DNA from 3 places in the Herbidospora sp. NBRC 101105 genome. Region 2 is predicted to be linked to each of the others. Evidence: riboswitches for the same ligand, from Rfam matches in the RefSeq annotation. Region 2 holds a riboswitch; each other region holds the start of a gene.

Region 1 (9,692 bases), on a different contig from region 2:
TGCTGGCCGTGCTGTTCGCGCTGGTCGCCGCCGGTGGGGTGCTCAGGCCGGTACGCGATCTCGACCGCGCCGCCCGCCGCCTGGGCGCCGGGGAGCTCGACACCCGGCTCAAGGTCACCGGCCGCGACGAACTGGCCCGGCTGGTCAAGACGTTCAACGCGACCGCCGAGGCGCTGGAGACCAACGTGTCGATGGCCCGCCGGTTCGTCGCCGACGTCTCCCACGAGCTGCGCACCCCCTTGGCCTCGATCCTCGCCATGGCCGAGGTGATCGAGGAGGAGTCCGCCCGGCTCGACGGCGACCTGCCGGAGGCCGCCCGGTTGCTGAACCTGGAGGCCGGACGGCTGGTGAAGCTCGTGGAGGACCTCATGGAGATCTCCCGCTTCGACGCGGGGGCCGTCGGCCTCGTGGTCGACGACGTGGACGTCGCGCAGGCGGTGGCGGCGAGTCTGCGTACCCGGGGATGGACCTCGGACGTCGAGGTGGACATCGAGCCGGGGGTGCGCGTGCGGCTCGACCCGCGCCGGTTCGACGTCGTCATGGCCAACCTGGTCGGCAACGCGTTGCGGCACGGCGCGAAGCCGGTGACCGTCACGTCGCGGCCCGTCGACGACGTCGTGGTCATCGAGGTCGCCGACATGGGCCCCGGCGTCGACCCCGACCTGCTCCCGCGGGTCTTCGACCGCTTCTCCAAGGCCGACGCCGCCCGCACCCGGTCGGACGGCAGCGGCCTCGGCCTGGCCATCGCCCTGGAGAACGCCCGCCTCCACGGCGGCACGATCGAGGTGGTCAACCGCCCCGAGGGCGGCGCGTTGTTCCGGCTCACGCTGCCCAGGGAGCCGCGATGAGACATCTGCTGGCGGCGCTGCTCCTGGTCGCGGGGTGTGGCATCAGCCCGACGGGCGTACAGGACGGCGGGGAACCCGCGAGCGGCTTCCAGCCCAGCATGCGGCTCTACTTCGTGTCGGGCCAGCGGCTGAAGGCGGTCACCCGGCCGATGCCCTGGCCGTCGCTGAAGGAGACGCTCAACCTGCTCGTCGACGGCCCCAGCGAGCCCGAACGCCGTCTGGGCCTCGGCACCGGCCTGGCCGACTGGATCGGCGGCCTGGGCGCGGTCACCGCCGACGACGCCAAGGTGCGGATCACCGTCGAGCCGCCCGCCTCGGCGGCCGTGCCGGTGCCGGCTCCCCGGGAGGCCTTCCCGGGCCAGCGTGACCGCCTGCTGTGGCTGGGCCAGCTCACCTGCACGGCCGCCGCCGCGGTGGCCGCTCGGTCGAACATCGACGCCGACGCGGTGACGGTCGTGGTCCGGCGTGGGCGGGAGAGCTTCGGGTCGTTCCGCTGCTCGGAGTTCCCGCGCGCGGCGGAGTGAGCGTCAGCAGCCGCCGCAGCGCTGGATGATCTCGGCCATCGCCTGCTCGAAGTGGCCGCGCCCTTCGGGCGTCAGGGTCGCGACCAGCTCCTCCAGCTCGGCGTGGATCTCCTCGTAGAAGGCCGTCGCCGCCCGGCGCCCCTCGTCGGTCAGCGTCACCGCGACGGCCCGCCGGTTGCCCGGCACCGGGGTGCGCCGCGCCAGCCCGCGCTTCTCGGCCCGGTCCATCAGCCCGGTCAGGGCCGCCTTCTCGACGCCGAAGACCGAGGCCAGCTCGGCCATCCCCCGAGGCCCTTCCAGCAGCACGCACAACAACTTGGCCTGTACGGGGGTCAGATCGTGACGCTGGGAGACACGCGCGTACCGGCCCTGCACCAGCCCCGAGAGCTGGACCAGCCCGATGGCGACGTCGTTCATGGACGTAACGGTACATCGTGCATATAGTTAGCGTCGCGTACAGTACGCGCCATTAACCAATCGAGGTACGCCATGACCTTCGACACTCCTGCCGGCACCCGCGGCAGCCGCCAGCCCGGCGGACGTTTCTTCCTCTGGTTCAACAAGCTGATGGCCCGGCGCATCCGCAGAAGCGGCAGCTTCGGCGGCTTCGACGCGCTGGTCCTGACCACCGTCGGCCGCAAGACCGGCCAGCCGCGCACGAACCCCGTCGGCTGGTTCCCCGGCCCCGACGGCACCTGGCTGATCGTCGCCTCAGCCGCCGGCGCGGCCGGGAACCCCGCCTGGTACTACAACCTCGCGGCCCACCCCGACCAGGTGCGCATCGAAGTCGGCGGCAAGGCATACGACGTCACCGCCGAGCAACTGCACGGAGCCGAGCGCGAGCAGGCGTGGCGGGACATCGTCGCCAGGTCGCCCCGGTTCGCCCAATACCAGGTGAAGACCGACCGGCAACTGCCGATCATCCGCCTGAAGTCCCGTTAGCGGCAGGATCGTGCAAGAGGTCGACCGGATCTTTCTACCCGTCGCCGCAGCTCAGCGCTTCGATGGAGGGGACGAGAAAGGAACACGATCATGCCGCTCGACCACTATGTGACCCTCGGACGCTCCGGCCTGCGGGTCAGCCCGTTCGCCCTCGGCGCGATGACCTTCGGCGACGACCCCGGCTCGGCCGGATGCGACGTCGAGGAGTCGGAGAAGATCCTCACGACGTACCTCGACCGGGGCGGGAACTTCGTCGACACGGCCAACTTCTACAGCAACGGCCACTCGGAGAAGATCCTCGGCGACTACTTCGCCGCCCGGCCCGGCCTGCGCGGCCACACGGTCGTGGCCTCGAAGTTCTTCGGCAACATGCACCCCGGCGACCCCAACGGCGGCGGCGCGGGCCGGGGCTCGATCATCGCCCAGCTCCACGAGACCCTGCGCCGTCTCCAGACCGACTACCTGGACCTCTACTGGCTGCACAACTGGGACCGCAACACGCCCCTTGAGGAGACGATGCGCACCCTCGACGACCTGGTGCGGGCCGGCAAGATCCGCTACATCGGCTTCTCCAACACCCCCGCGTGGGTCGTCGCCCAGGCCCAGACGACGGCCCTGCTGAGAGGCTGGACCCCACTGATCGCCCTCCAGGTCGAATACTCCCTGCTGGCCCGCACGGTCGAGGGCGAGATCGCGCCCCTCGCGTTGGACCAGGGCCTGGCCCTGACCCCGTGGAGCCCCCTGAAGAACGGCTTCCTGTCCGGCAAGTACCGCCGGGGCGTCGAGGTCGCCGACTCGGCCCGGACCGCCTACGTGGGCGGCCCGACCGAGGAGGAGTACCGGGTCATCGACACCGTGGCCGCGATCGCCGACGAGGCCGGCGCGTCGTCGGCGGCGGTCGCCCTGGCGTGGCTGCGTGCCCGCCCCGGCACGGTGGTGCCGATCCTGGGAGCCCGCCGGGTCGACCACCTGGAGAACAACCTCGTGGAGGTGGCCCTTTCCGAGGAGCAGCTCCGCACCCTGGACGAGATCTCCGCCCCCACACTGGGCTACCCGGCGGCGGTCAACGGAGAGGTGCGCGCGATGCTGCAGTTCGCCGGCACGACCGTCGACGGAGAATCGTCGACGGTCTATCCGCCGCTGCTCCAGAGCTCGGTGCGATACTGACGCAGAATGGGCGAATGGAATACAGGTTCGTTCCCTTTGACGACCAGCCGTGGCACGAAATCATCCCCGGCCTTTTCATGGGCGGCCATTTCCGCAACGACTCCGGCGGCCTGCTCCCGGTGATCGTGGCCGACGAGTTCGACGTGGTCATCAGCATGATCCGCCTCGACGGCCACGGCCCGGGAACCTCGGCCGTCCACCACGCCTGCCACGTCCCCGACGGCCAACTGACCCCGGCCGAGATGGCCGAGGTCCGCGCGATGTCCGACCTCGCCGCCGAGGCGGTGCGGTCGGGGCGGAAGGTCCTGGTCAGGTGCAGGGCGGGCTACAACCGCTCGGGCCTGGTCGTGGCCCAGACCCTGCTCCTGCTGGGTCACGGCCTGGACGAGGCGATCAATCTGGTGCGGACAAAACGCTCGTCGTTCGCCCTGCACAACCCGCATTTCGTGGAATACCTGAACGCCGGTACATGAGAAAGCGCCCGTCCCCCGGGGAAGAGGACGGGCGCTTCTGATTTGCGAAAGGTGTTACTCGACGTCCACGACCGGGCTGCCCGGGCGGCACCGCTCGGGGAGCGGCTCCGTGTTGCACCCCGTCAGGATCCGCAGGATCTGCGGGTCGTGGTCGGAGGCCTGGTCGGAGAACTCGGCGTTGATGTGCACGACGCCGTAGGCGTAACCCTTGATGTTCGGGGTCACCAGGATGTGGTCGAGCGCCTGCGAGTTGCCGTCGAAGATGTACGAGTACCGCTCACCGGCGGGCAGGTCGTTGATCAGCGCCTTCAGGAGCGCGCCGTTGTCGGTGAGGGTCGAGACGGCGGGTGAGAACTGGTAGTCGTTGATGTCGCCCAGGACCACCGCGCGGGCCTGGCCGCCGCTCTTGGCGTTCAGGTCGGCGATGAAGTTGCGCACCTCGGTCGCCTGCGCGATGCGCTGGACCTCGGTGGTGCGGTTCGGCGGCTGGACGGCGGCCGAGTGGGGGTGGTCGCCACCCTTGCTGTTGAAGTGGTTGGCGACGACGAAGAGCTGCTTGTTGCCGTCGTACAGGAACTCTCCCACGAGCGGCTTGCGGCTGGACGACCACGCCGACGACGTCGGGTTGATGCGGCCGGGGCTGGCCGACAGGTAGACCTGGTTGCTCGTCGGACGCTCGCGCAACACCGTCACGGCGGTGTCGGCGTCGCCGCCCGGACGGTCCACGAAGGTGGTCCGGGCCGGGTTGAACAGGAAGACCTGGCGGATGTTGCCGCCGGGGGCGCCGCCGTCGGTGCCCTCGTTGGGGTCGATCGAGCGCCAGTCGTAGGTCGGGCCGCCGGCCGCGACGATGGCCGCGATGAACTTGGCCACGGTCTGGTCGGCCGCCACGGTGCCGGTGGCGGTGCCGTTGTTGTCCTGGATCTCCTCCAGGGCCAGGATGTCCGGCGTGCCGAGGTTGACGACCACGGCCTCGGCGAGGCGCTGGTACTTCGCCGCCGAGTCGCCGACGGTCAGGTTCTCGACGTTGTACGTCGCGATCGACAGGTCGCCGGCCTTCTTCGCCGGGGTCACCTTCTGGCGCTTGAGGCCGCCCTCGGTGATGGCGCCGAGCTGGGTGGCCTGGAGGACGTAGCCGCCGAAGCTCTGGTAGTCGATGACGCCGGTGGTGCCGGCGGCCAGCGTCGAGCCGACGTTGGCCGCGGGGGCGCCGACGAGCGACTGGATGAAGAACCGGCCCGCGTTGTTGTCGGCGTAGTCGAGGTAGATGTGGCCGCCGCGCGGGGTCGGGTTGTGCGCCGGGTCGAAGGTGACCCACAACTCGCCGAACTCGGTGTTGACCGGGCTGACCAGCTTGGTGGTCTCCGCGACGGTGGCGCGCATGCCCTCGTGGACCTCCAGCCAGTCGAGCACGTACGACGACGGCTCCAGCGGCTGGGCCTCAAGGGAGCCCGACTTGGTGTAGGCCGGGGGCAGGTCCACGGTCACCGGCGCGGGCAGCGGGTTTCCGCTCGACAGCTTGACGGTGCTGACGGTGCCGCCGAGCTCGGTCAGCGCCTGCGAACCCGTGGCGGGGCGATACTCGGTGACGCGGCCGGAGGCCAGCACCGAGTCGCCGGGCACGACCGTCGGCGAGGTCGTGCCCATGAAGACGAAGATGCCCTCTGAGGTCAGCGGGTCGGCGTCGACCGACGGGTCCTGCATCCAGTAGCCGCGCGAGCTGCCGGTGGTGCGGACGGCGGTGACGATGCCGGGCACGTTGGTGACGTTCTGGCCGACGATCGGGGAGATCCGGCCGCTGCCCTGGATGTCGTGGATGCGCACGGCGCCGGGCGTAGGGTCGGTCGGGCCGCCCGTGTCGGTCGCGGTGACCGTGGTGCCGGCCGAGTTGGTGGCCTTCGGCACACCGGCGGTGAAGTCGACCGAGTTGTTGTCGGTGTCGGTCATAGCGCCGGACCGGGCGGCGGCCGTGGTGTTCGACAGGCCGGGGGCCGCGAGGGTCTCGACGTTGGCGGTCGCGCCGTAGCCGACGAGGTCCTTCACGTTCGGGGCGGTCGCGCAGGAGGTGCCGCAGCCGACCAGCGGGACCTGCGCGGTGACCAGCGCGACGACACCCGAGGTGGCCGACATCGGGATCGAGCCGGTGGCGTCGGGGGTCGGCAGGCTCAGCGTGCCGCCGGCGCCGGGCGCCTGCTGGACCAGGTACTTGCCGTGGGCCGGGATCGTTCCGCTCAGGTTCGTCATCTGGAAGACGGCACCTGCGGCCGAGGCGTATTGAACGCTCCAACCGGACACGTTGATCGGGCTGCCGGTGAGGTTCGCCAGCTCGATGTAGTCGTTCTTGATGGTCGCGCCCGAGTTGCCGCCACCGCCGTAGACGCCGGAGATGACGACGTCGGTCGAGAGGGCGCTCGCGGGAGCCGGGACGGTCGTCAGGGTGGCCGCGACCGCTAACGACAGACCTGCCGCAGCGATCAGGCGGCGTGCTCTGGGATTAGCCACAGGTGTTCTGCTCCTTGGGGGAGATGGTCTCCACAGAGCATGGTGGCACCGCATATGCCTTGGAAATGGCACATTCTGCTACTACCGAGGAGTTCGCCGTTTCTTTCCGTGACGTTTCACTTCGCCCAGGTCCGCGACGTGGACAAACGGCTTTCTGACGACACTCGTGGACGGATCACCGACAATCCCAGTCGGCTAGAACGAGGTCGACTCTCCGGGCTCCAAGAGGTGCAGCCGGTCGGCGAGTTCGTACTTCTCGAAGGCGTCCAGCAGGTCGGCCGGGCCCTCGGTGAAGTGCTGCCAGCCCTCCATGTGGACGGGGATCACCACCTCCGCGCCGGTGATCAACGTCGCCTCCACCACCTCCTCGGCCGTGAAGGTCAGGAAGCCGTCGAGCAGCGGGGTCCGGGCCGCGCCGGCGAAGAAGACGCCGGCGTCCATCGGGCCGAGCCGTTCGGTGATCTCGCGGGTCGCCTCAAGCGAGGCGTTGTCGCCGCTCACGTAGATCGCCGGTAGATCGAAGGCGGTCAGCACGAAGCCCGTCACCGGGCCGGTGAGATCTTCCGTGCCGGGTGGCCCGTGGCGGCCGGGCACCCACGTGATGCGGAGGGAGCCGCCGTCGGGCCGCTCGAAGGTCCGGTGTTCCCAGGGCCGCAGGCCGGTGATGTCCTCACCGAGCCGTTCGGCCGCCTCGGGCGTGGTCAGCACCTCGGGCACCTCGTCGAGCAGGGCCCGGCCCGAGCGGTCGAGGTTGTCGGCGTGCTGATCGTGGGAGAGCAGGACGATGTCGAGATCGCCCAGTTCCTCCGGGGAGACGGCCGGGCCGGTGGTCTTGATGAGCGTCCGGGTGCCGCTGGGGATCGGTCCGGGCGCGTCGAAGGCCGGATCGGTGAGCAGCCGGAGGCCGCCGATCTCCAGCAGCGCCGTGGGCCCGCCCACCAGTCGCACGGTGCAGGTTTTCCGCTCCATCACCCCATCCTGCGCACACTCCGCCAGGGGGATTCGTCCGGGGGTGCCGGACACCACATGTTGATGTGACAGCCGATCTCGATCCCAGATATGGTGTCTCACGCGTTGGTTCGCCCCGCCCGCCAGCCGGGGCGCCGTAAGAGGGAACCCGGTGGGAATCCGGGACTGCCCCGCAGCGGTGAGTGGGAACGAAAGCCGTCAATCGAGCACTGGGCTGCCGAAGGCCTGGGAAGCGACGGCCGGTAGGCGCTTCGCGACGAAGCACGCCCGCGAGTCCGAAGACCTGCCAATCGCGTTTTGGTCCGAGGCCGCGTGGGACGGCCCCGCCCGGTGCCCTCGTGCCCGCGCGCCTCGGTGAGTTCGCGAGGAGAGGACGAGGATGCGCATCAAGAAGCGCGACGGCTCGCTCGAACCGGTCGACGTGACCAGGATCGTGGCCGCGGTGGAGAGTTGTTCCGGCGGGCTCGACGACGTCGAGCCGCTGCGGGTCGCCACCAGGACGATCAGTGGCCTGTACGACGGCGCCACCACCGCCGAACTCGACCGTCTGTCGATCCAGACCGCCGCCGAGATGATCGGCGAGGAGCCGCAGTACTCCCGGCTGGCCGCGCGGCTGCTGGCGGCGTACATCCGCAAGGAGGTCGAGGCCGACACGTTCAGCCGGTCGATCAAGGAGGGCCACGCCCTCGGCCTGATCGGCGACACCACCGCCGCCTTCGTGGCCGACCACGCCGACCTGCTCGACGCCACGATCGACACCGGCAACGACCGGCGGTTCGAGTACTTCGGCCTGCGCACCGTGTACGACCGCTACCTGCTCCGCCACCCCCAGACCCGGCTCCCCGTGGAGACCCCGCAGTTCTGGCTGCTCCGGGTGGCCTGCGGGCTGGCGCGCACGCCCGAGGAGGCGGTCGAGCTCTACCGCCTGATGTCGTCGCTGTCCTACCTGCCCAGCTCGCCGACGCTGTTCAACTCCGGCACCGGGCACACCCAGATGTCGTCGTGCTACCTGGTCGACTCCCCGCGCGACGAGCTCGGCTCGATCTACGAGCGGTACGCCCAGGTCGCCCACCTGTCGAAGTTCGCCGGCGGCATCGGCATCTCCTGGTCGCGGGTCCGGTCGAGGGGGGCCCTGATCAAGGGCACCAACGGCCACTCCAACGGCATTGTGCCGTTCCTGCGCACCCTCGACGCCTCCGTGGCCGCCGTCAACCAGGGCGGCCGCCGCAAGGGCGCCGCGTGCGTCTACCTGGAGCCCTGGCACCCCGACGTCGAGGAGTTCCTGGAGCTGCGGGACAACACCGGCGAGGACGCCCGCCGCACCCACAACCTCAACCTGGCGAACTGGATCCCCGACGAGTTCATGCGCCGCGTCGAGGCCGACCAGATGTGGTCGCTGTTCGACCCGAACGAGCTGCCCGAGCTGCCCGACCTGTGGGGCGAGGCCTTCGACGAGGTCTACCGCAAGGCGGAGCAGGACGGCCGTCAGGTGCGCCAGATCCGCGCCCGCGACCTCTACGCCAAGATGATGCGCACCCTGGCCCAGACCGGCAACGGCTGGATGACCTTCAAGGACACCTCGAACCGCACCTGCAACCAGGCCGCCGAGCCGGGCAACGTGGTGCACCTGTCGAACCTGTGCACCGAGATCATCGAGGTGTCGAACGACGAGGAGACCGCGGTCTGCAACCTGGGTTCGATCAACCTGGCCGCCCACCTGGCCGACGGCGGCATCGACTGGGCCAAGCTCCGCCGGACCGTCAAGACGGCCGTGGTCTTCCTCGACCGCGTGATCGACATCAACTACTACCCGACCAAGCAGGCCGCGGCGAGCAATCCCCGCTGGCGTCCGGTCGGCCTCGGGCTGATGGGGCTCCAGGACGTCTTCTTCGCGCTCCGGCTGCCCTTCGACTCCCCTGAGGCGAAGGAGCTCTCCACCCGGATCTCCGAGGAGATCTACCTGACCGCTCTGGACACCTCGGCCGACCTCGCGGCCGAACACGGTCCGCATCCGGCGTACCAGGAGACCTGGGCCGCCCGCGGCAGGCTCCAGCCCGACCTGCACGGCCTCAGCCCCGAATGGACCGCGCTCCGCGCGAAGATCGCCGAGTACGGGCTGCGCAACTCCCTGCTGATCGCCATCGCCCCGACCGCGACCATCGCCTCGATCGCGGGCTGCTACGAGTGCGTCGAGCCGCAGGTGTCGAATCTCTTCAAGCGCGAGACGCTCAGTGGAGAGTTCCTCCAGATCAACAACGCGCTGGTCG
Region 2 (9,692 bases):
GGTGCCCTACGAGGCGGTGAGCCTCGACTTCACCCTGCCGCCCGCGCTGACCGGGCACGGCCTGTCGCGCGACAGCAACGGCCTGGCCGGGGGGAACACCGCGCTGGAGGCGCTGGTCCACGCGCTGTGCGAACTGATCGAACGGGACGCGGCGGCCCTGTGGGACCTCCGCGACGGCCCGTCCCAGGCCGGGGCCCGGATCGACGCCGCCACGCTGACCGACCCGGAGACCGTGCGGCTGCTGGACCTCTACGACCGGGCGGGCGTCGAGGCCGCGCTGTTCGACCTCACCTCCGACCTCGGCGTCCCGGTGGTGCTCTGCCACATCGTGGAGGCGGAACCCGACCCGTTCCGCCCGCTGCCCGCCGCCACCGGGCTGGGTTGTCATCCGTGCCCGTCCATCGCGGTCCAGCGGGCGCTGACCGAGGCGGCCCAGTCGCGGCTGATCACCATCTCGGGCGCGCGTGACGACGTCACCCGGGAGCGCTACGCGCAGACCACCGACACCGGCGGCGTCACGGAGCTGCGCGACGCGTTCCGCGCGACCCTGCCGCACGCCCGGCCGTTCACGGTCACCGGGGCCGACCACGACCTGCTCGGCGACGACCTCGACTGGCTGCTCGACCGGCTGGCGGCGGCGGGCCTCGACCAGGTGGCCGCCGTCGACCTGACCCGGCCGTCGCTGGGTGTGCCCGTGGTCAAGGTGCTGGTGCCCGGCCTGGAGGGGGCCGGTGCGCTGACCGGCGAACCGACCCTGCCCGGTCCCCGGGCGCGTGCCCTCGGAGCGGAGCCGGCCGATGCCTGAGATCGCCGTCTTCGCCGGCCCGACGATCCCGGCCTCCGTCGTGCACGACCGCCTTCCCGGACGCGACGTCGTGGTGCTGCCGCCGGCCGGGCAGGGCGACGTGGCCGCGCTGGTCGCCGCCGAACGCCCCCGTGTCGTCGCCTTCGTCGACGGGGTGTACGAGCGGGTCCCCGCCGTCTGGCACAAGGAGCTCCTCTGGGCGATGTCCGAAGGCGTCTCCGTCGCCGGGGCGGCCAGCATGGGCGCCCTGCGCGCCGCCGAGCTCGCGCCCTACGGCATGACCGGCGTGGGCGAGGTCTACCGGGCGTTCGTCACCGGCGAGCTGATCGACGACGACGAGGTGGCGGTCGCCCATCTGGACGCCGACCAGGGATACCGCCCGGTCAACGAGGCGATGGTCACCATCCGCGCCACGCTGCGCGCCGCCGTGACCGAAGGGGTGATCTCCGGCGGCGAGGCGGCCGGCCTGCTCGCCGCCGCGAAGGACCTGCACTATCCCGACCGCCGCTGGCCCCGCCTGCTGGACGGTCGCGACACGCCACTGCGCGACTGGCTGCCCGGCGGGCGGCGCGACGTGAAACGCGCCGACGCCCTCGCGCTGCTCGACCTGCTGGCCGCAGACGAGATCCGGCCCGCCGACCGCGCCTGGCACTTCGAACGCACCTCGCAGTGGCGGGCGGTGCAACCGGTCGGCCGGACCGCGCTCCCGCCCGCCGTCGCCGCGGCCGTCCTCGACGACCTGCGCGCCGAGGGCGGCTACGACGAGCTCGAACGCGCCGCCGTGTTGCGCCTGGTGGCCGCCGCCACAGGGGCCCGCCCGCACGGGGCCGCCCTCGACGAGTGGATCGCCCTCGTGTCGGAGCGGGTCCCGGCCGCCGACCTGGCCGACCTGACCCCCGCCGGTCTCGCCGCCTTCGCCGCCGACCAGGCATGTCTGGTGGCCGCCACCACCGAGGTCGCGGGGGACGTGCCCGCCGCGATCCTCGACACCCTGCGCGTCCGCGGCGAGTACGCCGCACGTGTCGCCTCCAAGGAGAAACAGTGAAGAAACCCCTGTTCGCGCTGGCCGCCATCGTCCTGCTGGCCGGCTGCGGCACGTCCGGCACCCAGGCCGCCCCCGCGCCCTCGGCCGCTCCCGGTCCGGTAGAGGTGAGCAACTGCGGCACCGTCTACACCTACGCCAAGCCGCCGGAGCGCATCGTCACCTCCAGCACGGTCGCCACCGAGGTCGTGCTGGCCCTGGGCCTGAAGGACCGGATGGCCGGCACCGTCGCCGCCACCGACATCATGCAGCAGTACGCCGCCGACCTGACCGGCGTGAAAGTGATCTCCGAATCCGCCTTCCCGCCCCCGTCCAAGGAGGTCGTCTACTCCGCCAACCCCGACCTGGTGGTCAGCGGCTACCCCGACGACTACGGCCCCAAGGCCCTCGGCGACCGCGCCGTCCTGCAGAAGGAGGGCGTCAACAGCCACCTGCTGTCGGCGAGCTGCCCGGGCGGCACCGCCACCGTCGAGCAGACCTACGACGACCTGCGCGCGCTCGGACAGGTCTTCGGCGTGCAGGACAAGGCCGAGCAGCTCGTCACCGCGCTCAAGGCCGAGGTCGACGCCGTCACCCCCGTCACCCCGGCGCTGCGCGTCTTCGACTACGCCGGAGGCAAGGACAAGCCGCTGACCAGCGGCGCGAACACTCTGGTGTACGACCTGGCCCGCCGGGCCGGCGGGGAGAACATCTTCCCCGAGACGAAGGAGTTCGGGCAGGTGTCCTGGGAGGAACTGGTCAAGCGCGACCCCCAGGTGATCATCGTCGAGGACCAGGTCTTCGAGCCCGCCGACGAGTCCATCGAGTGGATGCGCTCCTACGCCCCGATCAAGGACGTCACCGCGGTCAAGGAGAACCGGTTCGTCGTCATCCCCGTCAACGACCTTCAGCCCGGCCTGCGCAGCGGCCGCGCGCTCAAGGCCCTGGCCGAGGGCTTCGCCCGTTGACCGTCCGCGTCGCCGCCCGGCGGGTCTCCACCGACCCGCCGGGCCGTCGGGTGACCCTGGCAGGCTCGGTGGTGCTGCTCGGCGTGCTGCTCGGCGTCTCCCTTGTCGCCGCCGTCGGCCTGGGACCGGTCGACATCCCCTTCCTGGACGTGTGGCGCATCGTCCTCGCCACCCACGACGCCCCCTCCGGACCGCTCGCGGTGATCGTGCGCGACATCCGGCTGCCCCGGGTCCTGCTCGGTGCGATCGTCGGCGCGGGCCTGGCCGTCACCGGCGCGGTGCTCCAAGGGGTGCTGCGCAACCCGCTGGCCGACCCTTACCTGATCGGAGCCAGCTCGGGGGCGTCGCTGGGGGCGGTGCTGGCGCTGATGTCGGGCCTGTCGTGGCTGCTGCCCGTGGCGGCCTTCACCGGCGCCATGCTCACCTTCACCGTGGTGCTGCTGCTGGCGCGCGGCGGCGGCCGGCTCGGCGTCACCTCACTGATCCTGTCGGGGGTCGCCGTCGCCGCACTGGCGGAGGCCGCGACCAATTTCATCGTGCTGAACTCACCCGACTCCCAGTTGCGGTCGGCGCTGTTCTGGACCCTCGGCGGCCTGTCCGGCACCCAATGGAACGACCTGCCCGTCCCGGCGGTCGTGGTCGCGATCTCCGTCGTGTGGTTCCGGCTGCGCGCGGCCGAACTCAACGCCCTCGTGCTGGGGGAGGAGGGGGCCACGAGCCTGGGCGTCGAGGTGAACCGGCTGCGGACGCGGCTGGTCGTCGGCTCGGCGATCACGGTCGGCGCGGTCGTGTCGGTCAGCGGTGGCATCGGCTTCGTGGCGCTGATGGTGCCGCACGCCGTCCGCATGGTCGCCGGCGGCGACAACCGGTGGGTGGTCCCGCTGAGCGCGCTGGCCGGAGCGCTGCTGATGGTGTGGGTCGACGTGGGGGCACGCCTGCTCAACCAGCCCGACGAGATCCCCATCGGGGTCATCACCGCGCTGCTGGGCGCGCCGTTCTTCCTGGTCCTGCTGGCCCGAGCCAACCGGAGGGCGCTGTCGTGAGCCTCTCGCTGGAGATCGAGGACCTCTCCTGGGCGCCCGTGCTCCACGACGTCACCCTGTCGGCGGCGCCGGGGGAGATCTTGGGCCTCATCGGCCCCAACGGCAGCGGCAAGTCGAGCCTGCTGCGCTGCGTCTACCGGCGGCAGCGGCCCGACCGAGGCCGGATCACGGTCGACCGGCTCGACGTGTGGACCGCCCCGGCGGGCGAGGTGGCCCGCCGGGTGGCCGTCGTCACCCAGGAGTCGCCCGCCGACCTGGAGAACAGCGTCGAGCAGATCGTCGCCCTCGGCCGGGTGCCCTACCTGGGCACCCTGGGACGCCTCACCCGCGCCGAACACGACCTGATCGACGACGCGATGGAACGCTGCGAGGTGCGTTCGCTGGCCCGCCGCCCCTACGCCCGGTTGTCCGGCGGCGAACGGCAGCGGGTGCACCTGGCCAGGGCGCTGGTCCAGCAGCCCGGCCTGCTCCTGCTCGACGAGCCCACCAACCATCTCGACCTGCGTCACCAGGTGGAGCTGCTGCGGCTGGTCCGGTCGCTGGGCGTCACCGTCGTCGCCGCCCTGCACGACCTCCAGCTCGCCGCGGCCGCCTGCGACCGGCTCGCGGTGCTGAGCGGAGGCCGCCTGGTCGCCGACGGCCCGCCCGCGAAGGTGGTCACGGCCGGCCTGCTCACCGAGGTGTACGGCGTGACCGCGGAGGTGACCCACGGCCCCGACGGACTGCCCAGGATCAACCTGCCCCTGGCCCGCTAGTTCGAGCCCTCGGGGACGGGGTCGGCCATCATGGCCCCCTCACCCGGCGTGCTGGTGAGGTAGACGTGCTGGTGACCGTGGCCGGCGTCGACGTTGATCTGGTCGAGCTGGGTGGCCGCCACCGACCAGGCCAGCACGCCGGCCGTGCGCTGCCGGAGGGCGACCTCCAGGCAGCCGGCCCGCACGTCGGTGGGCACCTTCCGGCAGTAGGCGTAGGTGTCGACCGCGATCGCCATGGCGTCGACGGCGCTGCGGAACCCGGCCCGCGCCACGTTGGTCGCGGTCGTGCCCGACGGCGTGGCCGCGTGCCGGTCGACCGCCTGCTTCATCACCTTCTGCCACTCGGCGATCTCGGCGTCGGCGGGCGTCCGGGCGGCGAGCGCGCCGCCGGGCGGCAGCGCCTCTCCCAGGCCCACCATGACCGAGGTGATCTCGCCAACCGTGGTGCGGGCCGTGGACGTCAGCTCCGTGACCTGCTGCGCGTCGCGCTTCATCTCGGCCGCCCGCATCTCGGCGACCGAGGTCTCGGTGGCGTCCGGCGCCCCGAACAGATATCCCAGCGAGCCCGCCACGAGGATGGCGGCCACCAGCCCGATCGCGTACCGCGACCGTCCCGGGCCGGGCTTCTCCTGGATGGGGAGGGGGCGGGCCGATCTGGCCGTCTTGGAGGGCATGCGACAGGCTCCAATGGTCGACTTCTCGCGCAGACCGTACCTTCTCGGGTGATCGACGTCCATGGTGGCGCGATGGCGGATAAGCTCGGCGGCGTGGATGGTTCGCCCGCCTCCGCCAGAGCCGGGCGTCGTAAGAGGGAACCCGGTGCGAATCCGGGACTGCCCCGCAGCGGTATGTGGGAACGACCGCCGTCACCAGCACTGAGCCCTCCGGGCTTGGGAAGCGACGGCCACTAGGAACGAGCACCACGCCCACGAGTCCGAAGACCTGCCTCCGCCCGCGCGCCGACCTCGGCGCGTGGTGGTCCGCGGCCTCGTGGGAGGGCCTGCGCGTCGTGCGCTGTCTCCCCTTTCACGTGGCCGCATGTCGGCGAGACGAGGGAAGCAGCCGTGAAGACGACGATTCTGGGTTACCCGCGCATCGGCGCGCGGAGGGAACTCAAGTTCGCCACCGAGAACCACTGGGCCGGCGTGATCGACGCCGCCGAACTGGAGACGACCGCGGCGCGGTTGCGCCGCGAGGTCTGGACCGAGCTCCGCGACGCCGGGCTCGACACCATCCCGTCCAACACCTTCAGCCTGTACGACCAGGTGCTCGACACCACCGTCATGATCGACGCCGTCCCGGCCCGATACCGCGCCCTGACCGGCCTCGACCGCTACTTCGCCATGGCACGCGGCACCGCGGACCTGCCGCCGCTGGAGATGACGAAGTGGTTCGACACCAACTACCAGTAGTTGGTGCACAAAGGCAACATGGAGAGTCGACGAAGAGCAGAGCGTCGCAGCGGTCCGAGCAACGACGCAGAGCCGTTGACCAGCATCACTGGCCGCACCCCGGGTCACGTCACGTTCGTCGAGATGCCAGCAAGATCAGTCGAAGGTATGCAGCCGCGAGGATTTTCACTACATGATCAAGGCGGCCTCGCCTGCGGCGTGCCGCGCGCTGGCGATCGCGGACCGCGCTGCGGCTCTTCGGCCGGTCGCGGCCCGCGCCGCCAGCACCCAACGCCGAGCCCGGACAGGCTGAGCGATCCTGATCCAAGGTGCGGGGCAAAGTTGACACGATACGCAGCCCTTTTCGAAGGCTATGGCTTCTCTACCTAGTTTTGATAGCAATCGCTATACTGCCGCTTATGGCCACGAGACCGGCAATCCCCCGCGAACTACGGCGTCGAGTCCTTATTGAGGCAGGCCATCGTTGTGCAATTCCGACATGTCGCGCCACGCCGGTTGAGATTGCACATATCATCCCGTGGGCGAAAGTCAAAAGACATGAATTCAAGAACCTCATCGCTCTTTGTCCCACATGTCATACACGATATGACGGTGAATATAATTCATTAGATCGGAAAGCTATGCGGCAATACAAGGCCGCACTTAATCCGCTGCTCTCGGCAAATTATGGAAATACTCATGACCAAATTACTCGGATTGCGGCCTATCAGGAGTTTCGAACCCTCTTTGGGGCCTGGGTGCAGGCAGAGATCGATCACGCGAGCGCGAAATCTAAGCTAAAGACATCCGCTATTCCTGCAGACCGCGACAACAGTTGGGCGGAAAGATATGCCTATGCGCTGTGCTCGGCATTGGATTTTCAGAGAACTTGGGGCCAGGAATCGGAAATCTCGGCAATCGCAGGATCCATACTGCACCACGTAGCCGAATGGTCCGATGAGATTAGGGCAAGCCCGCTCCCTATGCCTCGGGAGCTGGCTACGCGCGATATCGCAGAGGAAATCTCTGAAATCTCGATGGAGCTCCATTTTTCCATTTGCGAGGAAGTTGGAATTTTGGCAATCGACCATTCTGTGGAATAAATGCCCTGATAGCCGCAGCAATGACCGCAGTCTTTGCCGCCCAATTGTTTGTGTCCCTCGGTTGGGCCGCTGATGCGGGCAGCTATGGGGGCGGCGGGGAAGGCTGGCCCGTCTCGCCATCCCGGGCGCGCTATGAACCTCCGCAGGATCTACCGTGCTTCGCCGCGAAGCAGCCGATCCCACACGGCCTTGGCGTCCTTGACGGGCCAGCGGTACGTCTCCGCGATCTTCGGTTTCGGCTCGCTCTGGATCGTCTTGCGGATGAAGGCCCGCCCACCCGCATGGAGCAGCTCATAGATGGTGGCGCGGCAATCGCACGTCCACGCCATGGCCCGTACCCGATCAGCCCCCGCAGTCGGCGCGTACCACTCAAGCCGCATGTGATCTTTCTGCGCGACCGCATAGTGAGGGCTCACGCAGCCGATCAAGTCGTCTAAAGATCCCATCGCCGGAGCCGCTTCACCGCGTACCGTCAGCGGCCCAGTCGACGAGCCGCACGGCTACAGACTGCGGCTCTGCAACGGGAACCCGTGTAACGTCCGAGCCAGCCCGCCGCCGCCTGATCGCAAACCACGACGAGCCGTCTCCGAGACTCACGGTGACGATCGCAAGCTGCCCGCGTCGCCCGTAGACGTCGAGTTCGACCCCTCTGTCCTCGGGGGCCGTCCAGGCTTGCCCAAGCCTCAGCGCGATACGTCGCACGAGACGAACACGAAGGCCATGCGCCGCCAACAGCGCACCGAGGGCACGCAAGGTCCGGCTGTGCTGCTCCACGTCCTGGTCGCTGATGGCGATGGTCGGGCGCATGGGTGCTCCTCTTGGGGGACGGCAGTAGGTCGAGGCTACGCCAACCTTCCTACTCCTTCCTAGCCCTACTCATAGGTTCCCATGGGTACGCCTGGTAACGACATGGAACGCTGTCGTTCCTAACCTGGTCCAGTGATCGAGTTCCGGCCCGACGAGCTCAAGTGGGAAGCCGTCCTGGCAGAGATACGCCGCCGCATCAAGTCGGGGGAGTACAAGGTCGGACACCCCATCCCGGGCGAACCGCGCATGGCCGAGGAGTTCGGCGTCGCCAGGGGCACGGCCCGCAAGGTCATCAAGGCCCTGCTGGAGTCTGGCGAGATCTACACCGTCCTCGGCAAGGGCACCTTCGTGGCCGACCCGGAGACCGGCGGCCCGCCTCAGCGGGACGAGTCCGACGAGTAGCACGCACGCCACCAGTTCGGGAATCGCCGTGGTGCCGCCGGCCCAACCGCTTCGCGGCCCTTCGGGTGCTTCGCATTGCGCCGGCCGCACCACTCCCCATCGGCGAATCAGTCAGCCTGGTTCCGTCTTCGCTCGCGTTCGATCTGCCGCGCCGTGGCGACCTGATTCCGGATCATCTCCACCCACAGATGCTCACCGTGACGGAGCCCGGCACCGGCGAAGCGCCACTGCCCTACGGTGACCGTCTGCTTGTCTCCCGGTTCGGGTAGCCCGCGCCGTTCCCGGGCCTTGTCCGCCTGGTGGTCGGCGCGGACCTGACGTAGTGCCCCGAGGGTGGTCGAGAAGTGGCGGCTCTTGGTCGAGAAGTGGCCCCGGTAGCCGAGCATGTGCGCCCAATGCCGTAACGGCACCTCGGCGTAGGCCGGATCGGTAGCCAGGCCGAAGCAGGTGTAGATCATGCGCCGCGCGTGCTCGGTCACCTTCAACCGCGCCACGTCGCCGAGCTGACGGATCGGCCGGTCCACCGTGCCCGCCGACTCGGCCCCCTTGGTCGCGTACTTGGCGATGTAGCCCGCCACCCGCAGGTCACCGAGGTGATCGAGCGAGTCGGCGACATAGATGGGATCGACGTCGAGCTGGGTGCCCCACCGGCCGAGGAAGCCCGGCGCGGAGACCATCACCGATCCCGCCGTCTCACGAATGGCGTCTTGGAGCACGGGCACGGTGGCCCAACCAGGCGGCGAACCGGCTGGCCCGTCCGGTCCGTCGAGTCGGATCACCGCATGGAAGTGGACCAGCCCCCGCGCCTGATACTCGGCCACCTTGGCGTACGACAGACGGAGCTGCCGCCGCAGTGCGGCGCGCGAGACTCCCAGGTGCCGGGCGAAGGTCGCCGGAAGCGCCTGAGTGAACCGCCGCCACAACTCGCCCGCGTGCGCGTTCCACAGCACCGCACCGGCGTAGTCGTAGCAGTCCACGCAGATGGGCTGGCCCACCTGCCCGTCATCGTCACCATGCCGGACGCCGCAGGCTTCCGGTCTGCCGTGTTCGCACACCGGCCCATCCCGGCGAGGTCGGCACGGCATCACCTTGCCGTCCTTCTGCCGAGACGAGTGAACGGCCCCGAACGAGGGAGCGGTGAACGTGGCGAAGACCCGAGGATGGGCGCTCACATCCTCGGGTACGCCCTTGCCGCCCCGCAGGCCGGACAGGATCAGGTGATAGGTGTCGTCCCGGTAGACCTCCGAGCAGGCCGGGCACCGCGACGCGCGACGGTTGCCGCACGACGTCAGCAGGTACCCGGTCGGCTCGTCGCGCGTCCGGTAGACGTCCAGCACTTCCAAGCCGGAGTCGAAGGTGATGCGGTGACCTTGCAGTCGGATGGGCTGGGCGCAGCC
Region 3 (9,692 bases), on a different contig from region 2:
GTGGATCCGCAAGTCCGACGACGACCACGCCGCCAACGCCCGTGAGGGCTGGGCGCAGATCAAGCGGGATCTCGCCGCCGAGACGTACCGGCTGCTGGTGCTGGACGAGTTCACGTACCCCATCAAATGGGGGTGGATCCCCGTCGAGGACGTCATCGCGACCCTGCGCGACCGGCCGGGCTCGCAACACGTCGTCATCACCGGCCGGGACGCCCACCCCGACCTGGTCGCCTTCGCCGACCTCGTCACCGAGATGACCAAGGTCCGTCACCCGATGGACGCCGGGCAGAAGGGCCAGAGGGGCATCGAATGGTAGCCCGGCTGGTCGTCGCGGCGCCGTCGTCGGGAGCGGGCAAGACGACGATCGCGACCGGACTGATGGCCGCCCTGGTCCAGGCCGGCCTGACCGTCTCGCCGCACAAGGCGGGGCCCGACTACATCGACCCGGGCTACCACGCCCTGGCGACCGGACGGCCCGGCCGCAACCTCGACCCGTTCCTGACCAGCGAGGATCTGGTCGCGCCGCTCTTCCTCCACGGCGCGCGCGGCGCCGACATCGCGATCGTCGAAGGCGTCATGGGCCTGTTCGACGGGCTGCCCGACGGCTACGCCTCCACCGCCCACGTGGCGCGGCTGATCGACGCCCCGGTGGTCCTGGTCGTCGACGCCACCGGGCAGGGACAGTCGGTCGCCGCGCTGGTGCACGGCTTCGCCGGGTTCGACACGCGGGTGCGGATCGGCGGCGTGATCCTCAACCGGGTCGGCTCCGACCGCCACGAGGAGGTGTGCCGGGCCGCGCTCGACCACAGCGGCGTGCCGGTCCTCGGCGTCATCAGGCGCACGCCGGGCATCGAGACCCCGTCGCGCCACCTCGGGCTGATCCCGGTCGCCGAACGCCGCCGCGAGGCCGTGGAGGCGGTGGCCCGCCTGGGCGACCTGGTCACGGAGGGCTGCGACCTGAAGGCGCTGGTCCGGCTCGCCCACACCGCCCCCATGCCGGCCGGAGAAGCGTGGAGCCCCGAGGCGGCCCTTGCGGGCTGTTCGGGCGATGCCGCGCACCGTTCGGAGCGCCGCACGACGACGAAGGTCGCCGTCGCCGGAGGGCCCGCGTTCACCTTCGGCTACGCCGAGCAGACGGAACTCCTCCAAGCGGCGGGCGCCGAGGTCGTACCCTTCGACCCGCTGCGCGACGAACGACTGCCCGAGGGCGCCGGCGGCCTGATCCTCCCCGGCGGCTTCCCCGAGATGCACGTCCAGGATCTCGCCGCCAACGAGCCGCTCAAGCGGGAGATCGCCGCGTTCGGCGGCCCGATCCTGGCCGAGTGCGGCGGCCTGCTCTACCTGGCCCGCGAGCTCGACGGCCACCCCATGGTCGGCCGGATCGACGCAAAGTCGGAGATGTCGCCCAGGCTCACCCTCGGCTACCGCGACGCCGTCGTCACCCGCGACACGATCATCGGCCGGACCGGGGAACGCGTCCGGGGGCACGAGTTCCACCGGACCGTCACCGACCTGCCCGGTGAGCGGGTCTACCGCTGGCGCGGCGGCGCCGACGGGTACGCTGCCGGGCGGATCCTGGCGTCCTACCTGCACCTTCACTGGGCGGGCACGCCGGAGGCAGCGACCCGTTTCGTCAAGGAGTGCGGATGAGCTTCGAGGAGTTCTGGACCGAGCGGCACCTGTGCACGCTCACGACCCTGCGGGCCGACGGCACGCCCCACGTGGTGCCCGTCGGGGTGACCCTCGACGGCGACACCGCCCGGGTCATCACCAGCGCGACCTCGCAGAAGGTGCGCAACGTCAGGAACGGCGGGAACCACGTGGCGGTCTGCCAGGTCGACGGGGCCCGCTGGTCGACCCTGGAGGGCGTCGCGACCGTCAGCGACGACCCCGGGGCGGTCGCGCACGCGGTGCGGCTCTACACGGCCCGCTACCGCGCGCCGAGGCCCAATCCGCTGCGGGTCGTCATCGAGATCAAGATCACTCGTGAGCTGGGGAACGTGCGGCGTGACTGACGTGGTGGTCGTCGGCGTCGGGGCCGACGGCTGGGCGGGCCTGGGGGAACCGGCCCGGGAGGCCGTCGCGAAGGCGGAGGTCGTGGCCGGCTCGGCGCGCCAGCTCGCCCTGCTCCCGGAGGTGCCGGGGGAGCTGCGGCCCTGGCCCTCCCCGCTGCTGCCGGCCCTGCGGGAGCTGCTCGGCAGCGGCCGGCGGGTCTGCGTGCTGGCCAGCGGCGACCCCATGCACTTCGGCATCGGCGCGACCATCGCCCGCCTGGGCGTGCCCGGGGTGCGGGTGATCCCGCACCCGTCGTCGGTGTCGCTGGCGTGCGCGCGGCTCGGCTGGCCCGTCGAGTCGGTCACGGTCGTCAGCATGGTCGGCCGCCCGCTCGCCGCCGTCTTCGCGCCCGGCCGCCGCTTCATCGTGCTCAGTGAGGGAAGCGGCTCTCCCGCCGCCGTGGCCCGCGCCCTCGAAGCCGGGGGGTACGACCAGAGCGCGCTCACCGTCCTGGAACGACTCGGCGGGCCGGGGGAGCGGGTCGGTCCCCTCCGCGACGACGTCGACCCGCTGAACGTGGTGGCGGTGGAGTGCCGGTCGGCCGACCCCCTGCCGATCGTGCCCGGCCTGCCCGACGACGCCTACGACCACGACGGCCAGCTCACCAAACGCGAGGTCAGGGCCGTGGTCATGGCCTTCCTGCGGCCGAACGGCCTGTTGTGGGACGTCGGCGGCGGCGCGGGCAGCGTCGCGATCGAGTGGATGCGCGCCGACCGCGCCTGCCGCGCGGTGAGCGTCGAACGCGACCCCGTCAGGGCGGCCCGCATCGCGGGGAACGCCGCGCGGCTGGGCGTACCGGACCTGAAGGTCGTCACCGGGACGGCCCCGCACGCCCTCGCCGGGCTCGACCGGCCCGACGCCGTCTTCATCGGCGGCGGCCTGACCGCCGAGGGCGTCCCGGAGACGTGCTGGCGGGCGCTCGGGCCGGGCGGCCGCCTGGTGGCGACGGCTGTCACCGTGGAGTCGGAGGCCCTCCTGGCGGCCTGGCACCGCGAGCACGGCGGCGAGCTCACCCGCCTGTCGGTCAGCCGGGCCGCGCCGGTCGGCGGGTTCACCGGCTGGCGTCCGGCCATGCCGGTGACGATCTGGTCAGCGAGAAAGGACCTCACGTGATCCGCTTCGTCGGCGCCGGACCCGGCGCGGCCGACCTCATCACCGTGCGCGGGCAGCGGGTGATCGAGACCTCCCCGGTCTGCCTGTACGCCGGTTCGCTCGTCCCCGCCGAACTGCTGGACCGGTGCCCCGAGGGGGCCAGGATCGTGGACACGGCGAATCTGAACCTCGGGCAGATCCTGGCCGAGATGACCCGCGCCCACGAGCAGGGCCTCGACGTGGCCCGGCTGCACTCGGGCGACCCGTCGGTCTTCAGCGCCATGGCCGAGCAGATGCGGCGGCTCGACGCGGCCGGTGTGCCCTACGAGGTGGTGCCGGGAGTCCCGGCCTTCGCCGCCGCCGCGGCGTCGCTCAGACGCGAGCTGACGGTCCCCGGGGTGGCCCAGACGATCATCCTGACGCGGACCTCCGAGCGGGCCACCCCCATGCCGCCGGGGGAGGACCTGACCACGCTCGGCCGATCCGGGGCGACGATGGTGCTCCACCTGGCCGTCCAGCGCATCGAGCCGGTGACGGCCGAACTCGCCGGAAGCTACGGGAGCGACTGCCCGGTGGCGGTGGTGGCCTACGCCTCCCGCGCTGATGAAGTCATCATCAGGGGGACGCTGGGCGATATTTCGGGCATGGTGCGTGCGGCAGGCGTGAAGCGAACGGCGGTCATCATCGTCGGCCGGGTCCTGACGGCGGCTCAGTTCCCCGACAGCCACCTGTACTCGGTGGCACGCGCCCGTTAGTCCGCATCAAGGCCGCGCCGGGCGACATTTTCGAAATGTCGCCCTACGCCACTCCATCGACCCAGTCGGCCGCCTCGGCCACCGTCTCGACATAGGGCACCTCCGGGGGGACCGGCGGGCGGCGCACCATCACGACCGGGACGCCCAGTTCGCGGGCGGCCCGCAGTTTGGCGCGGGTCAGCTCGCCGCCGCTGTCCTTGGTCACCAGGGTGTCGATCCGGTGCTCGCGCATGAGGGCCAGCTCGCCGTCGAGGGTGTAGGGCCCCCGCGAGAGCACGACCTCCATCGACACCGGGTCGTCGGGCGGGTCGACCGACCGCGCCAGGAACCACACGCCGGGAACGCCGTCGAAGACCGGCAGGCTCCGGCGCCCGGTGGTCAGGAACACCCGCTTCCCGGGCAGCGACCGGGCCGCCTCCTCCAGCGAGGAGACCCACCGCCAGTCGTCGCCGGGCTCCTGCGTCCAGCCCGGCCGCCGCAGCCCCAGCAGCGGGATGCCGGTCATGCCCGCCGCCTCGGCCGCCGCCTCGGACATCCGCGCCGCGAACGGATGGGTCGCGTCGACGACCACGTCGACCGGATGCTCCCAGAGCCAGCGGGCCAGCCCGAGCGACCCGCCGAACCCCCCGATGACGACCGCCCCCACGGGCAGCCGGGGCGCCTTGACCCGGCCCGCCAGCGAGGTCACCACGACGTGTTCGGGGTGCAGCCGGGCCGCCAGTTCGCGGGCCTCGGCCGTGCCCCCGAGGATGAAGACGCGTTTCATGCCGGATAGCGGCGCGGCGTGAACACCACGTCGCCGGCCGCGCGCGTGGTCGAGGAACCGATGATGAGCAGGCAGCGCATGTCCACCTCCGCCGGGTCGAGGTCGCCGAGGGTCGTCACCACGATTCTCTCCTGAGGCGTGCCCACCGCGCGCCCGACGACGACGGGCGTGTGCGCCGGGCGGTGTTCGAGCAGCAGGTCGCGGGCCACCCCGACCTGCCAGGTGCGGGTCTTGGACGCCGGATTGTAGATCGCCAGGACCAGGTCGGCGGCGGCCGCGGCGGAGATCCGCCGGGCGACCACGTCCCACGGCTTGAGCTGGTCGGACAGGGAGATCACGCAGTAGTCGTGGCCGAGCGGCGCGCCGACCCGGGCGGCCACCGCGTGCGCGGCCGTCAGCCCCGGCACGACCCTGACCGGCACGCCCGCGAACCGCTCCTGCGTGGCCGCCTCCAGCACGGCCGAGGCCATCGCGAACACGCCCGGGTCGCCCGACGACACCACCGCGACCCGCGCTCCGGCCAGGGCCAGCGAGAGGGCGTGCTCGGCCCGTTCGGCCTCGACCCGGTTGTCGGTGGCGTGCCGCTTCTGGCGCGGGTTCGGCGGGACGCGGTCGAGGTAGGGGCCGTAGCCGACGAGTTCGTCGGCGGTGGCCAGGGCGTCCTGGGCCTCGGGGGTCAGCCAGGGGCGTCCGGCCGGGCCGAGGCCGACCACGGCCACCTCGCCGGGGCCCTCGTGTCGCGGGTGCTCGGGCAGCGGGAGCGGGGCGCCGACGGGGGAGGGCAGCAGCGCGAGGGAGAAGTAGGGCACCGAGTCGGGGTCGACGTCGCGCAGCGGCGCCAGGCGCTGGGCGCCGGTGGTGGCGCGTTCGACGTACCAGGCGTCGTCGAGGCGGCCCGCCTCCTCCAGGGCGGCGCGGACCTTGGTGAACGTCCTGCCCAGCTTCATGATCGCGACCGGGCCGCCGCCGATCCGGGCGGCCAGCTCCTCGGCCGGGAGGGTGCCGGGCAGCACCGTCAGCGTCTCGTCGCGCTCGACCAGGGGGCGGCCCAGCGCCGCCGCAGCGCCGCTGATCGAGGTCACGCCCGGGACGACCTCGGTCGGGTATCGGCCCGCCAGACGTTTGTGCATGTGCATGTACGACCCGTAGAACAGCGGGTCGCCCTCGCACAGCACCACCACGTCGCGGCCCGCGTCGAGGTGGACGGCCAGGCGGGCGGCGCAGGCGGCGTAGAACTCGTCGAGGGCGCCCTGGTAGCCGCCCGGGTGGTCGGTCGTCTCCGTGGTCACCGGGTAGACCAGGGCCTCCTCGATCTGGCCCTCGCGCAGGTAGGGGGCGGCGACCGAGCGGGCGATGCTGCGGCCGTGCCGGGCGCTGTGGTAGGCGATCACCCCCGCCTCGCCGAGCAGCCGGGCCGCCTTCACGGTCACCAGTTCGGGGTCGCCGGGGCCGAGGCCCACGCCATAGAGCGTTCCGGTCATCATTCCTCGTCACTGGCGAGGGCGTTCAGGGCCGCCGCCGTCATCGCGCTGCCGCCTCGGCGGCCGCGTACCACCAGAAACTCCAGGTCGGACGCCGCCAGGGCGTCCTTCGACTCGGCCGCGCCGATGAAGCCCACGGGGATGCCGACCACCGCCGCCGGTGCGGGCGCCCCCTCGGCCACCATCTCCAGCAGCCGGAACAGGGCCGTCGGCGCGTTGCCGACCGCGACCACCGCGCCGCCGAGACGCTCGCGCCAGAGCTCCAGCGCCGCCGCGCTGCGGGTGGTGCCCAGTTCCGCCGCCAGGGCGGGCACCCGCGGGTCGGCGAGGGTGCAGATCACCTCGTTCGCGGCCGGGAGCCGCCTGCGGGTGACCCCCGCCGCGACCATGTTCGCGTCGCAGAGGATGGGCGCGCCCGCCTCCAGCGCCGTGCGGGCCGCCGCGACGACCCCGCCGGACCAGGCCATGTCGCCCGGCAGGTCGACCATGCCGCAGGCGTGGATCATGCGGACCGCGACCCGCGCCACGTCGGGTGGGAGGGCCGACAGGTCGGCCTCGGCGCGGATGGTGGCGAAGGACCGGCGGTAGATCTCCGCCCCGTCCTTGATGTAGGTCACGGTGTGCTCCGCTGGTAGCCGGACGGGGTGGCGATCATGTCCACGACCTCGCCCCGGGGCCGGCCGCACCGCCGCGCGCAGCCGGACCAGTGGACGGGCACGCCGATGGGCGTGGCGTCGTGCTGGACGTCGCTCAGCGACTTCGCGCAGCCGGGTCTGCCGGTGCAGGCGGTGACGTGGAGCCGGGGATCGTGGGGGTCGGTGACCAGCCCGCCGGGCAACCGGGTGCCCTTGGGGACCAGGACGGTGCGCCACGGGGTGACCCGCAGCCATTCGGCCTCGGCCAGGACGTCCGCCTGCCGCGTGGTCAACCGGCCCAGGGGGACCAGCACGCCGGTCGTGTCGCCGAAGTCGCCGACGTATCCGCTGGTCCGGGGCGTGGGGAGGGTCGCGGGGACGCCGGGGAAGGCGCCGTCGGGGATGCGCCACGCGCCGTCGGAGACCTTCAGGAAGTTCTGTGCCACTTTGACCGCTTCGTGGACGGCCTCGGCGGGCGGGAGCCGTAACCGGAGATCGGTCGTCCCCGCGACGACGGCGAAGCGGTCGCCGCGGGACATCAGCAGCACGTCGGCGCCCAGCCCCGCCACGTCGCCCGAGCCGTCGTCGACCGCGAACAGGAACCGGCCCGACAAATCCGCCAGTTCCGGCGTCGCGCAGACCGCCTCGTCGAGCGCCCGGACCACCCCGCGGAAGGCGGCCGAACCGTTCAGCGGCGAGGCCACGATGTTGCGCACCCGCTCGTGCGACGGCGAGGGCAGCAGCCCCGCCGCCGCGACCGCCTCGGCGAAGGCCGTCGGGTCCCGCACGCCTCTGACCTGGATGTTCGCCCGCGACGTCAGCTCCAGCACGCCCCCTCCGGAGGCCGCGAGCACGCCGAGCTGGGCCCCCGTCAGGTCGCCCCCGGGCAGCCGGACCCGGGCCAGCGGCCCGTCGGCGGCGGGGTGGACCTGCAGCGCGCCGGGGCAGGCGTCGCGCGAGGATTGTCCGGTAATGGCCACGTCGAGGATGGTAAAGCCCACCGTGGGTCTTGCAAGCCGGGGGAGTCCCGTAGTCTCATCGGGCGACGGCACAAACGAGGAAGCCGGTGTGAATCCGGCGCGGTCCCGCCACTGTCACCGGGGAGCGAACCCCACCGACGGCCACTGTCACAGGGAAGGCCGGGGTGAGCCCTGATCCGGGAGCCAGGAGACTCGGCCGTCACCTGGACAGACGACCCGGGGCGCGGACCCCGAGGGAGGGCTTCGCCATGATCGTTTTGCTGTCGACCTCGGACACCGACCTGCTGAGCGCCCGCGCGAGCGGCGCCCCCTACCGTCTGGCGAACCCCTCCCGGACCCCCGACCCGGCCGCGTTGCTCGACGGCGCCGACGTTGTGGTGGTGCGCCTGCTGGGCGGCCGGCGGGCCTACGAAGAGGGCCTGGACGCCGTGCTGGCCAGCGGCAAGCCCGTCGTGGTGCTGGGCGGCGAGCAGGCCCCCGACGCCGAGCTGATGGAACTCTCCACCGTGCCCAGCGGGGTGTGCGCGGAGGCCCACGCCTACCTGGCCCACGGCGGCCCGTCGAACCTCGCCGAGCTGCACCACTTCCTCAGCGACACCCTGCTCCTGACCGGCAACGGCTTCGCCCCGCCGGCGGCCCTGCCCTCCTGGGGCCTCGGCGACGCCATCGACGGCGAGGGGCCGGTCGTGGGGATCCTCTACTACCGCGCCCACCACGTCGCCGGAAACACCGCCTTCATCCGGACCCTGTCCGAAGCCGTCCGGGACAAGGGCGGCCGCCCGCTCCCGGTCTTCTGCGCCTCCCTGCGCACCGCCGAGCCCGGCCTGATCGACACCCTGCGGCAGTGCGACGCCCTGATCGTCACCGTCCTGGCCGCGGGCGGCACCCGCCCCGCCACCGCGCAGGCGGGCGGCGAGGACGAGGCCTGGGACGTCGGCGCCCTCGCCGACCTCGACATCCCGATCCTCCAGGGCCTGTGCCTCACCACCGACCGGGCTGCCTGGGAGGCCGCCGACGACGGGCTGTCCCCGCTCGACGCCGCCTCGCAGATCGCCATCCCCGAGTTCGACGGCCGCATCATCACGGTCCCGTTCTCGTTCAAGGAGATCGACCCCGACGGGCTCACCGTCTACGCCGCCGACCCCGAGCGCGCCGCCCGGGTGGCCGGCGTGGCGGTCCGGCACGCCCGCCTGCGCCACATCCCCGTCGGCGAGCGCCGGGTGGCGATCATGTTGTCGGCCTACCCGACCAAGCACTCCCGCATCGGCAACGCCGTCGGCCTCGACACGCCGCGCAGCGTCGTCCGGCTGCTGAAGGCCATGGGCGAGGCCGGATACGCGATCGGCGACCTCCCGGGCGTGGCCGCCCAGGACGGCGACGCCCTCATCCACGCCCTGATCGCCGCCGGGGGACAGGACCCCGACTGGCTCACCGACGAGCAGCTCGCCGGCAACCCGGTCCGCATCCACAAGGACGACTACCGGGCCCACTTCGACACCCTCCCGGCCGACCTCCGCGAGGCGATGGAACACCACTGGGGCCCGCCCCCGGGCGAACTGTTCGTCGACGGCGACGACATCGTCCTGGCCGCCCTCCAGGACGGCAACCTCGTCGTCATGGTCCAGCCGCCGCGCGGCTTCGGCGAGAACCCCATCGCCATCTACCACGACCCCGACCTGCCGCCGAGCCACCACTTCCTGGCCGCCTACCACTGGCTCTCGTCCCGGTACGACGCCGTCGTGCACGTCGGCAAACACGGCAACCTCGAATGGCTGCCCGGGAAGTCGGCCGGCCTGTCGGCCGCCTGCGGCCCCGACGCCGCGCTGGGCGACCTCCCGCTGGTCTACCCCTTCCTCGTGAACGACCCGGGCGAGGGCACCCAGGCCAAACGCCGCGCCCACGCCACCCTGGTCGACCACCTGGTGCCG

What was found. A riboswitch is a leader RNA that binds a small molecule or an ion and turns the genes downstream of it on or off. The one in region 2 is predicted to bind cobalamin.
Region 1: it holds a riboswitch for cobalamin, as region 2 does, so the genes downstream of both, QSK34_RS23180 (ribonucleoside-diphosphate reductase subunit alpha) here and QSK34_RS35020 (5-methyltetrahydropteroyltriglutamate--homocysteine S-methyltransferase) in region 2, are expected to answer to the same signal.
Region 3: it holds a riboswitch for cobalamin, as region 2 does, so the genes downstream of both, cobN (cobaltochelatase subunit CobN) here and QSK34_RS35020 (5-methyltetrahydropteroyltriglutamate--homocysteine S-methyltransferase) in region 2, are expected to answer to the same signal.

Annotation. Positions count from the first base shown of each region.
Region 1 is NZ_BSSX01000005.1:540,422-550,113, reverse strand. Features, by position in the region: gene QSK34_RS23220 (ATP-binding protein) at 1-848, shown strand, start outside; gene QSK34_RS23215 (hypothetical protein) at 845-1,372, shown strand; gene QSK34_RS23210 (MarR family winged helix-turn-helix transcriptional regulator) at 1,376-1,789, opposite strand; gene QSK34_RS23205 (nitroreductase family deazaflavin-dependent oxidoreductase) at 1,862-2,314, shown strand; gene QSK34_RS23200 (aldo/keto reductase) at 2,405-3,481, shown strand; gene QSK34_RS23195 (protein-tyrosine phosphatase family protein) at 3,496-3,954, shown strand; gene QSK34_RS23190 (DUF8508 domain-containing protein) at 4,009-6,456, opposite strand; gene QSK34_RS23185 (MBL fold metallo-hydrolase) at 6,652-7,425, opposite strand; cobalamin riboswitch at 7,516-7,730, shown strand; gene QSK34_RS23180 (ribonucleoside-diphosphate reductase subunit alpha) at 7,805-9,692, shown strand, end outside.
Region 2 is NZ_BSSX01000010.1:42,682-52,373, forward strand. Features, by position in the region: gene QSK34_RS34990 (YcaO-like family protein) at 1-805, shown strand, start outside; gene QSK34_RS34995 (TfuA-like protein) at 798-1,850, shown strand; gene QSK34_RS35000 (ABC transporter substrate-binding protein) at 1,847-2,794, shown strand; gene QSK34_RS35005 (FecCD family ABC transporter permease) at 2,791-3,837, shown strand; gene QSK34_RS35010 (ABC transporter ATP-binding protein) at 3,834-4,592, shown strand; gene QSK34_RS35015 (hypothetical protein) at 4,589-5,266, opposite strand; cobalamin riboswitch at 5,365-5,540, shown strand; partial or broken gene QSK34_RS35020 (5-methyltetrahydropteroyltriglutamate--homocysteine S-methyltransferase) at 5,657-5,998, shown strand; gene QSK34_RS35025 (HNH endonuclease) at 6,403-7,086, shown strand; gene QSK34_RS35030 (hypothetical protein) at 7,236-7,502, opposite strand; gene QSK34_RS35035 (hypothetical protein) at 7,546-7,893, opposite strand; gene QSK34_RS35040 (GntR family transcriptional regulator) at 8,026-8,295, shown strand; gene QSK34_RS35045 (replication initiator) at 8,403-9,692, opposite strand, start outside.
Region 3 is NZ_BSSX01000006.1:203,198-212,889, forward strand. Features, by position in the region: gene cobO (cob(I)yrinic acid a,c-diamide adenosyltransferase) at 1-316, shown strand, start outside; gene QSK34_RS24665 (cobyrinic acid a,c-diamide synthase CobB) at 310-1,650, shown strand; gene QSK34_RS24670 (PPOX class F420-dependent oxidoreductase) at 1,647-2,015, shown strand; gene cbiE (precorrin-6y C5,15-methyltransferase (decarboxylating) subunit CbiE) at 2,008-3,168, shown strand; gene cobM (precorrin-4 C(11)-methyltransferase) at 3,165-3,902, shown strand; gene QSK34_RS24685 (cobalt-precorrin-6A reductase) at 3,946-4,668, opposite strand; gene QSK34_RS24690 (precorrin-2 C(20)-methyltransferase) at 4,665-6,149, opposite strand; gene QSK34_RS24695 (precorrin-8X methylmutase) at 6,149-6,766, opposite strand; gene QSK34_RS24700 (ferredoxin-like domain-containing protein) at 6,763-7,764, opposite strand; cobalamin riboswitch at 7,814-7,979, shown strand; gene cobN (cobaltochelatase subunit CobN) at 8,013-9,692, shown strand, end outside.